DNA from 4 places in the Parageobacillus sp. G301 genome. Region 1 is predicted to be linked to each of the others. Evidence: riboswitches for the same ligand, from Rfam matches in the RefSeq annotation. Region 1 holds a riboswitch; each other region holds the start of a gene.
What was found. A riboswitch is a leader RNA that binds a small molecule or an ion and turns the genes downstream of it on or off. The one in region 1 is predicted to bind S-adenosylmethionine.
Positions count from the first base shown of each region.

Region 2: linked by a shared signal. The riboswitch ahead of QSJ37_RS16360 (phosphoadenylyl-sulfate reductase) and the one ahead of QSJ37_RS07080 (methionine biosynthesis PLP-dependent protein) in region 1 are both predicted to bind S-adenosylmethionine.
Region 3: linked by a shared signal. The riboswitch ahead of QSJ37_RS04780 (hypothetical protein) and the one ahead of QSJ37_RS07080 (methionine biosynthesis PLP-dependent protein) in region 1 are both predicted to bind S-adenosylmethionine.
Region 4: linked by a shared signal. The riboswitch ahead of QSJ37_RS04110 (Na+/H+ antiporter NhaC family protein) and the one ahead of QSJ37_RS07080 (methionine biosynthesis PLP-dependent protein) in region 1 are both predicted to bind S-adenosylmethionine.

Region 1 covers NZ_BSDB01000001.1:1,394,567-1,396,769, reverse strand. The annotation lists gene QSJ37_RS07085 (alpha/beta hydrolase) at 1-670, opposite strand, end outside; SAM riboswitch class I at 901-1,013, shown strand; gene QSJ37_RS07080 (methionine biosynthesis PLP-dependent protein) at 1,090-2,193, shown strand; gene metC (cystathionine beta-lyase) at 2,198-2,203, shown strand, end outside.
Region 2 covers NZ_BSDB01000003.1:101,600-103,802, forward strand. The annotation lists gene QSJ37_RS16355 (PAS domain-containing sensor histidine kinase) at 1-1,056, shown strand, start outside; SAM riboswitch class I at 1,209-1,317, shown strand; gene QSJ37_RS16360 (phosphoadenylyl-sulfate reductase) at 1,442-2,149, shown strand; gene QSJ37_RS16365 (sulfate permease) at 2,164-2,203, shown strand, end outside.
Region 3 covers NZ_BSDB01000001.1:943,710-945,912, forward strand. The annotation lists gene QSJ37_RS04770 (AbrB family transcriptional regulator) at 1-185, shown strand, start outside; gene QSJ37_RS04775 (VOC family protein) at 258-641, opposite strand; gene QSJ37_RS04780 (hypothetical protein) at 669-1,001, opposite strand; SAM riboswitch class I at 1,077-1,184, opposite strand; gene opp4A (oligopeptide ABC transporter substrate-binding protein) at 1,291-2,203, opposite strand, start outside.
Region 4 covers NZ_BSDB01000001.1:797,718-799,920, forward strand. The annotation lists gene QSJ37_RS04110 (Na+/H+ antiporter NhaC family protein) at 1-1,187, opposite strand, end outside; SAM riboswitch class I at 1,297-1,402, opposite strand; gene QSJ37_RS04115 (TetR/AcrR family transcriptional regulator) at 1,591-2,203, opposite strand, start outside.

The sequences.
Region 1 (2,203 bases):
CATGACCGCCATCAAATTCGTTGTATTCGTACAAAAATCCTTTTTGAATAAACGCTTCACGCGCCTTCCGATTTGGAGTGATAAAATCGCGCACGTTTCCGTCCGTCGTTTTCACTGCTGTTTCGTTTGTGCCCACCGAATGGTAAATTTGCAATAATGGCGGTTCCGAAAATTGTAAAATTTCCTCGATGATTCCTTCATCGATATATGGCGACTGCATCGCAATTTTTCCAAATGTATGCGGATACAATAATCCTGCCATTAGTGATACAGTGCCGCCAAGGGAATCGCCGATGAGCGCGCGTCCTTTTCCGATTTGGTACGTAGGAAACGTTTGATCTAAAAACGGAACGAGCTCATGTGCTAAAAAACGCAAATAACGGCTGTTTTTCTTTCCGTTTGGATGATATTTCTCATAGCGGTCCTTAACATCGCGATATGGAATTCCGATGACAATGGTGCGGTCAATCTCGCCGTTTTCCATCAGTTGTTCAATAACGCTTTTTATTTTCCCGTACATAAAATAATCTTTCCCATCCTGAGCGATAAGAAGAGAATACTTATGAAGCGGGGAAAACGAACTTGGCAAATAGGCAAGCAGCGTTATTTCCTCATCCAGCTCATCACTATAAATAGTGTAATCACGCATTGTCCCTTTTTGTAATGCCATGATGGATCCTCCAATAAAAACAGATTCACCTGTTATTGTAACATATTTTTGTAAAAACATGTTAACAAACACAGCGGATTATGATGAATATTTACATAAAAAAGCGCCGGGAGTTTTTCCAACGTATAAAAACAACATATCAATTTGAAAAATTTTAAAAATTCCTTGCAAACTCACAATAAATGAGGTACATTTTTAGTAATCAGAAAAAATGAATAGTGAAGGATGCATTCTTATCAAGAGAAGTGGAGGGAACTGGCCCTATGAAGCTTCAGCAACCAGCCAATTTTTGGCCAGGTGCTAAATCCAGCGAATTGAATTTTTTCAATTCGGCAGATAAGAAGAAGCACTGATCGACGTATGGAAAAGTCTTCTTCTTAGAAGACTTTTTTTATTTTATAGAAGAGGGAGAGATACAGATGGAGAAAATGGAAACGTTATTGGCGCAAATCGGAAACCGCAGTGACACGGTCACAGGAACGGTCAATCCGCCCGTCTATTTTTCGACCGCGTACCGTCATGAAGGAATCGGGAAGTCTACCGGATTTGACTACATTCGTACCGGCAATCCGACGCGGAAAATCGTCGAGGAAGCGATCGCAAAGCTAGAAGGAGGAGACCAAGGCTACGCGTTCAGCTCGGGCATGGCGGCCATTCAGACGGTTCTTGCGTTATTTGAAAGCGGGGATGAATTTCTCGTTTCCTCCGATTTATATGGAGGTACATATCGTTTATTTGAACGCGGCTGGCGAAAATACGGCTTGTCTTTTCATTATGTAGATTTTCGCGACATACGATTAGTAGAGAACTACATCACCGAAAAAACAAAAGCGATTTTTTTAGAAACACCGACGAACCCGTTAATGCAGGAAACGGACATTGCTGAAGTGGCAAAATTTGCGAAAAAACATGGACTGCTTCTCATTGTCGACAACACGTTTTACACACCAGTTTTTCAGCGTCCGATCGAGCAAGGAGCCGATATCGTCATCCATAGTGCAACAAAATATTTAGGAGGCCATAACGATGTGTTGGCAGGTCTCGTCGTTGCGAAGGGGGAGGAACTTTGCAAGCGGCTCGCGGAATATCAGAACGCAATTGGCGCTGTGCTTTCACCGTTTGATTCGTGGCTGCTTATTCGCGGCATGAAGACGCTGGCGCTTCGGATGCGACAGCACGAAGAAAACGCGAAACGAATCAGTGAATTTTTAGCGGCGCATGAAGATATTACTGATGTATTATACCCGGGAAGAGGCGGCATGTTGTCGTTCCGCTTGCGCGAAGAAAAATGGGTCAACCGCTTTTTGCAAAGTTTACGATTAATTACATTCGCCGAAAGTTTAGGTGGAGTCGAAAGCTTTATTACATATCCAGCAACGCAAACACATGCCGATATTCCAGAAGAAATCCGCATCGCCAACGGTGTCTGTAACCGGCTGCTTCGTTTCTCTGTCGGCATCGAGCATGTCGAAGATTTAATTTCTGACTTATCGCAAGCGTTAAAAAGTATGAAAGAGGTGTAGGGAGATGGAA
Region 2 (2,203 bases), on a different contig from region 1:
ATTGCTGAAGGAGTTTGTGGGATTGATAAACATGGAAATATCGTTTTCTGGAATCCAGCCGCAGAACGAATGACGGGATATAAAGCGGAAGAAGCCATTGGAAAAGCATCGCATGATATCATTCACCATACGAAAAAAGATGGAACTCCTTACTCTATTGATGAATGCCCAATTGATCTCGCCATTCAAGATGGGAAAACATATCATATTAGTGAAGATATTTTTTGGAAAAAAGATGGTACCCATTTCCCCGTTTCCTATACGGTAACGCCTGTTTTGGAAAATGGAGCCGTCGTTGATGCGGTATTGACATTCACCGATATTACCGAACTGAAAAAAACAGAAGAATTCATTCGAACATCGGAAAAGCTCTCAGTTGCCGGCCAGCTAGCGGCTGGGATCGCCCATGAAATTCGCAATCCGCTTACAGCCATAAAAGGATTTATACAACTATTGCAATCCGAACTTGACGAGAAAAAACCTTACCTTCACATTATTGAATCAGAAATTCAGCGCATTGAACTTATTTTAGGCGAACTATTAGTGTTGGCAAAACCACAAGCAACCAAATTTACAAAAAGTGATATTGGCGTTTTGCTTCAACATGTCACCGCTTTATTAGAAACACAGGGTATTTTGCATAACATCCAAATTATTACAAAAACTGATCCATCTCTTCCTCTCATTGAATGTGACGAAAACGGATTAAAGCAAGTATTTATTAATTTCTTAAAAAATGCGATGGAAGCGATGAAAAATGGTGGACATATTTTCATTGAAGCACAAAAAAAGGATGAACATTCCGTTCTTATTCGCTTTATCGACGAAGGCTGCGGAATTCCAAAAGAACATCTAGAAAAAATAGGAAAACCGTTCTTTACAACAAAAGAAAAAGGTACTGGTCTTGGGATGATGATCAGTAAAAAAATTATCGAAGACCACGGCGGAACGATGTCGATTATGAGTGAAGTGAATAAAGGAACAACCGTCGAAGTAACATTGCCGATCCGCGTTTCTGCATCCTCTGTTTTGCATAATTCCCTATTATCCGATTGACATGCATGGAAAAGGTCGGACAACAAACCGCCCTTTTCTTTCCTGATTTCTTTATTCCTCTACTGTGTTATATCAGCAAAAAATAAATTCCTATAGAAAAACTAGGATTGACTTTTGCTTGAATTGTGTTAAAATTTTAATCAATTATATAAGACTTATCAAGAGTGAGGGAGGGACTGGCCCGATGAACTCCGGCAACCTGCTTGGCCGAAAGCAAGGTGCTAATTCCAGCAAAATGGACTCCATTTTGGAAGATAAGGCGCTATTAGTGACCGGTTTGCTCTTCCAAAATGGGAGAGCGTTTTTAATAAGCGTTCGTTCTCTTTCTATTCCTATATAACCAACTAATCCACTTTATTTTCTTTGATTTCAAAGGGGGAGAAAAATGCTCACTTATCAAACATGGGAAGCCAAAGAAAAACCTTCATTCCCTCACGATAATGAAACAAAAGGGGCGCTTGATGTTCTCGCCTGGGCATACCGCCAATATGAGGACGATATTGTGTACGCCTGTAGCTTCGGCATTGAAGGAATCGTGTTAATCGATTTAATTTCGCAAGTAAAGCCAGATGCAGAAATCGTATTTCTCGATACCGGGCTTCATTTTCGTGAAACATACGAAACAATCGAAAAGGTAAAAGAAAAATATCCTTCCCTCCGCATTGTGATGAAACAGCCGAGCATATCCTTAGATGAACAGGCAAAACAATTCGGGGACGAATTATGGAAACACCATCCAAACAAATGCTGTGAATTGCGGAAGGTGATTCCTCTGCGCGAAGTATTGACCGGGGTAACCGCTTGGATTTCCGGCCTGCGCCGCGAACAATCACCGACACGCAGCCACGTCCAATACATCAATAAAGATGACAAATTCCAATCGATCAAAATATGCCCGCTCATTCATTGGACATGGAAAGACGTATGGAGCTATGTATATAAATACAGGCTTCCATACAATGTACTTCATGATCAAGGTTATCCAAGCATCGGCTGCGCGCCATGCACAGCCCCTGCTCTCGACCCGAACGACTTGCGTTCCGGCCGCTGGGTCGGGCACGGAAAAACGGAATGCGGGCTTCATATCTCATAGGGAGAGACACGAATATGCTCCTTATTGTTGCTTTTATCGTTTCCTTTTTCTTTG
Region 3 (2,203 bases), 450 kb from region 1:
CCGCGCTGTTGAGTCTTGCGCCAGGAGGACTTGTGGAAATGGTATTAACGGCGCAAACGGTCGGAGGAGATCCAGCGATTGTCAGCTCCTTGCAATTTGTACGTCTTCTTCTTGTCATTATCGTCGTACCGAACGTGCTGAAATGGGTATTTCGAAAATTTCCATATATCACCGAAACATCATGAAAAAACCGCTCTGTTTAAAGCTGAACAGAGCGGTTTTAGTTGTTAAGAGTCCAACAAGCATCTCCGCTTTTCTTACTTAGCCGGTTCATAAAATTCGATCCATTCACCATCCGGTCCAAGAAAGAACAAATATTTCGCCCCGTTTGGCAGCGTCGTAATCTCTTCCCATACAAGCGGAACGCCGAGCGATTGAATCCGTTCTTTTTCTTGTTCAATTCCTTCAACGGTAAAGGCGACGTGATGCACTTTTCCTTCCGTCGGCAAATTCGGATTATACCCTTCGATCAATTCGACAATGACTGAGCCATCCAACCCTAAAAACGCCAATTTCATTGTACCGTTCGTATGCGTCATCTCGCTAAGTAGTTCCAATCCGACTACCTCTTGATAAAACTTTTTCGATGTTTCGATGTCTTTTACTTGAATGCCGACGTGTTCAAATTTTTTTACTGCCATTATGTTTCTCCCCTTTTTCCATTATTTTCAAGATTGTGAAAATACCGATCGCAAATATGGAGTCATATGTACGATCGAAATTCCTTTTTCCTCTAATTCGCAAAAAATGTAGCGGTCAAGCGCATAAGGGCCAGCGGCTTTCCATTCTTCCACTTCCGCAAATGTCAGAAGAAGCGAAAACATCTTCCCTTGCGTATATCCGTATAGATGGAAAACATTTTGGCTGCTATCAAAATGAATCGCTGCCTGTCGGTCAAATTGCAAAAGCTGTTTTTGGACACAACGGGCGACATGGGAAGCAAACGATGCTACCGTTAAGTGTGCCGCCATATAGCTGCGAATCAAATCATTTTCGCGCAATCGACATTCCCACCTCCTTCTTTGCACATACATAAAAACCCCTTTCGCCATGAATGATGCGAAAGGGGGTAACCGTTCTTATCATCCAAAGCGAAAGACGCTTTGCGGGTTGGAGCACCTTGCGTAATACGCAGGTTGCTGTGGAGTCATAGAGCCCGATCTCTCGTCCACTCTTGATAAGACTGTATGCAGTTTGTTTTTATCTTATCATGGTGCCATTGTGATGACAATCATTTTTTGATTTTCACAAACGAGGAAGGGAGAGCAAAGGCGCTCTCCCCTCTTTTTATTATTGCGCTACTTCTGGTTTTTCGGAAGTGACACCAACATCTTTCCATGTTAATTTTGAGCTAGGGTCGACGGTAAAGTTTTTCACACGATTGTTTACCGCATAAATAATCGAGCGGTACAGAGTCGGGATGACAGGTACTTCTTCATTCATCAGCGCTTGCCATTCGTTGTAAATTTTCTTGCGGTATTCTTTATCGAATGCTTGCTCGGAATGTCCTTTTTCTAACAATTCATCATTTTTCTCGTTCACCCATCGAGAATAGTTAAACATCACATCGCGTCCATATAATCCATACGGGTCCACATCGGTTCCAGTGTACCACGCCGCGGCGAACACATCGACTTTCGGGTTATCTTTTTCAACCATGTCATAGAACGAGTTGAATTCCGCCAAGCGGCCATCAACCAGTTGCACATTCAAACCGACGTCTTTCCAGCATTGCATGTAAAATTTCGCCAGCGGTTCGGCAATATCCCCGCCGCTCATTGACAGGAAGTTAATCGTAAACTTCTTGCCGTTTGGATCTTCACGGAAGCCGTCGCCATCGACATCTTTATATCCTGCTTCATCCAGCAATTTTTTCGCCTTTTCTGGATCATACGTATATCCTTTTGCGTTTTTATCATGGTATCCTGGGAAGGATGGCGGAATTAACGTCGTTGCCGGGAAGCGTAAACCGTGATAAAGTCTGTCTGCGACTTCCTTGTTATTAATCGCGTATGCCATCGCTTGGCGAAGCTTTTTGTTTTGGAATTTTGGATTATCCATCACGTTTTCTTGCTTCTTCGCATCCCAGTGGCCGAGTTTAAAACCGATGTAGTTGTAAGCTAAATCAATTTTGCCGACAAATTGAATGTTTTTTGTCCCTTTCGCGTTGACATATTGATCTGTCGGGAATTCCGCAATGTCA
Region 4 (2,203 bases), 600 kb from region 1:
GAAATGGAAGCAACACCTGCTGCCACAAGCATTTGCGCACCATATGGGATGAGCCCCTGGAAACAGCATGAGAAAATATCCAATATGCTGGCAGATTTACGCGGATCAATGTCATATTGATCAGCAATGTTTTTTGCAAGTGGACCAGCAATTAAAATGGAGATCGTATTGTTTGCTGTTGAAAGATTTGTTAAGCTCACTAATCCCGCGATGCCGAATTGTGCCCCTTTTTTTGACTTTACATTTCTTGTTACTAATTGAAGTAAATAATCGATTCCACCGTTATGTTTAATGACTTCCACCATACCGGAAATTAAGATCGCAAGCAATGACAATTCCTGCATTCCGGCGACCCCGTCACCGATGGCTTGAATGAGGCCCATTGCACTGTAGCTTCCATCAAGAAGACCGATGATTCCTGCTAATAAAATACCGCCTGCTAACACGACTAGTACATTAACGCCCATTAATGCTGTTATTAATACACCAAGGTAAGGTAAAATTTTCATCCAATTAAAAGATTGATTCGTAATTTCCGCTTGCTCTCCAGCAGTAATGGCCCAGAAAAGAACGATGGTGATGATTGCCGCTGGTAAAACAATGAAAAAGTTCACCTTAAACTTTTCTTTCATTCTTGTATTTTGTGTACGAACTGCCGCAATCGTTGTATCAGAGATAAAAGATAGGTTATCTCCAAACATAGCACCGCCAATGACAGCTGCCATAGATAATGCCAAAGAAATATCGGTTTGTTCACTAATTCCGACTCCAATCGGCGCTAACGCTACAATCGTTCCCATGGACGTTCCCATCGAAATGGAGATAAAACATCCAATGACAAATAAACCGGCTATTAATAAATTTTGCGGAACAACGGAAAGAGCCAAATTAACCGTTGATTCAACAGCCCCCATTTTTTTAGTTACTTCCGAAAATGCTCCTGCTAATAAGAAAATGATGACCATTAACATGACATCGGCATTTCCAGCCCCTTTTGTGAACACTTCCACTTTCTTCGTTAAAGACTCTTTCCGATTCATCATCAACGAAATACTTGCCGCAATCAAAATTGCTACAATGACTGGAAATTTATAAAAATCGCCTGTAACCACGCCTGCACCAATGAACAACACTAAAAAGATCACAAACGGAAATAACGCAAATAGATTGCCTTTTCTTAACTCCACTCTTTCCACCTCATTTTATGTTTTTTTGAAGGAGCTTTCCACTTAGAGAAAAGGCCTCTTCTTATCTGAACATAAGAAGAGGCCTTATACGTATCTATATAAGAAACCCTTCTTATCTTTCAAGCACAATGCTTGCTGGATTTGGCACAGCACTCGAAAACGAGTCCGCTGCCGAGACTTCTTCGGGCCAGTCCCTCCGCCTCTCTAGATAAGAAGATGAGCGGTTGTATTTCGTTATATAAAACAAATAAAAGATTACAACATATTCATCTATTGTGCAATACACTTTGATAATGTCTTATTTTTAAATAATTTTAAATAAATCTTAAAATTATACTTGTGTAACATTAATAATATGCAAAAATCCCGTAGCAAAACGCCACGGGAAAAGAAATCAAAAACTCTATTCTGGTTTATAGATTCCATATTTAATAATCTTAAGATATTCATTCAGTTCCCTTATCAAAGACTCCACACCACTCATGACATCCATTTGCTTATTTTTGTATATAGCCATATACTTATTAGACAGCTGTTCGGCAATCAACATGGTCATGCGGATCACGGTATCCACGGAAATATCCTCTCTAAGTTTTTCCGTTTGGATCAGATCTTTAATATAGACATGCTTCAGCAAAAAATCTTCCTGATAAGCTTCGTAATGTTTCTTAATAATTTCTTCCATTTCCTTCTTTACTGCCACTGGAGGATTAGTAAAGGCATCCGTAATAAACTGAGTTTCTTGGAGATACTGAACCGTTAGTTTTTGTTTCAACAGGACGATTTCTTTGATCCTTTCAAAGAAATCATCAGATTGGATTTTTTCCATTTCTTCCATTGCTAGTTCCGTCAGAAAGTCCTTCACATAATTCACTAAATAAAGGTATAAGTTTTTCTTGCTCTTAAAATAATGAAAAAGTATTCCCTTGGAAATTCCCGCCCGTCTCGTAATAACATCTGTAGAGGTCTTTTCATAACCATTCTTCACAAATTCCTCGATGGCCACTTTGATGATC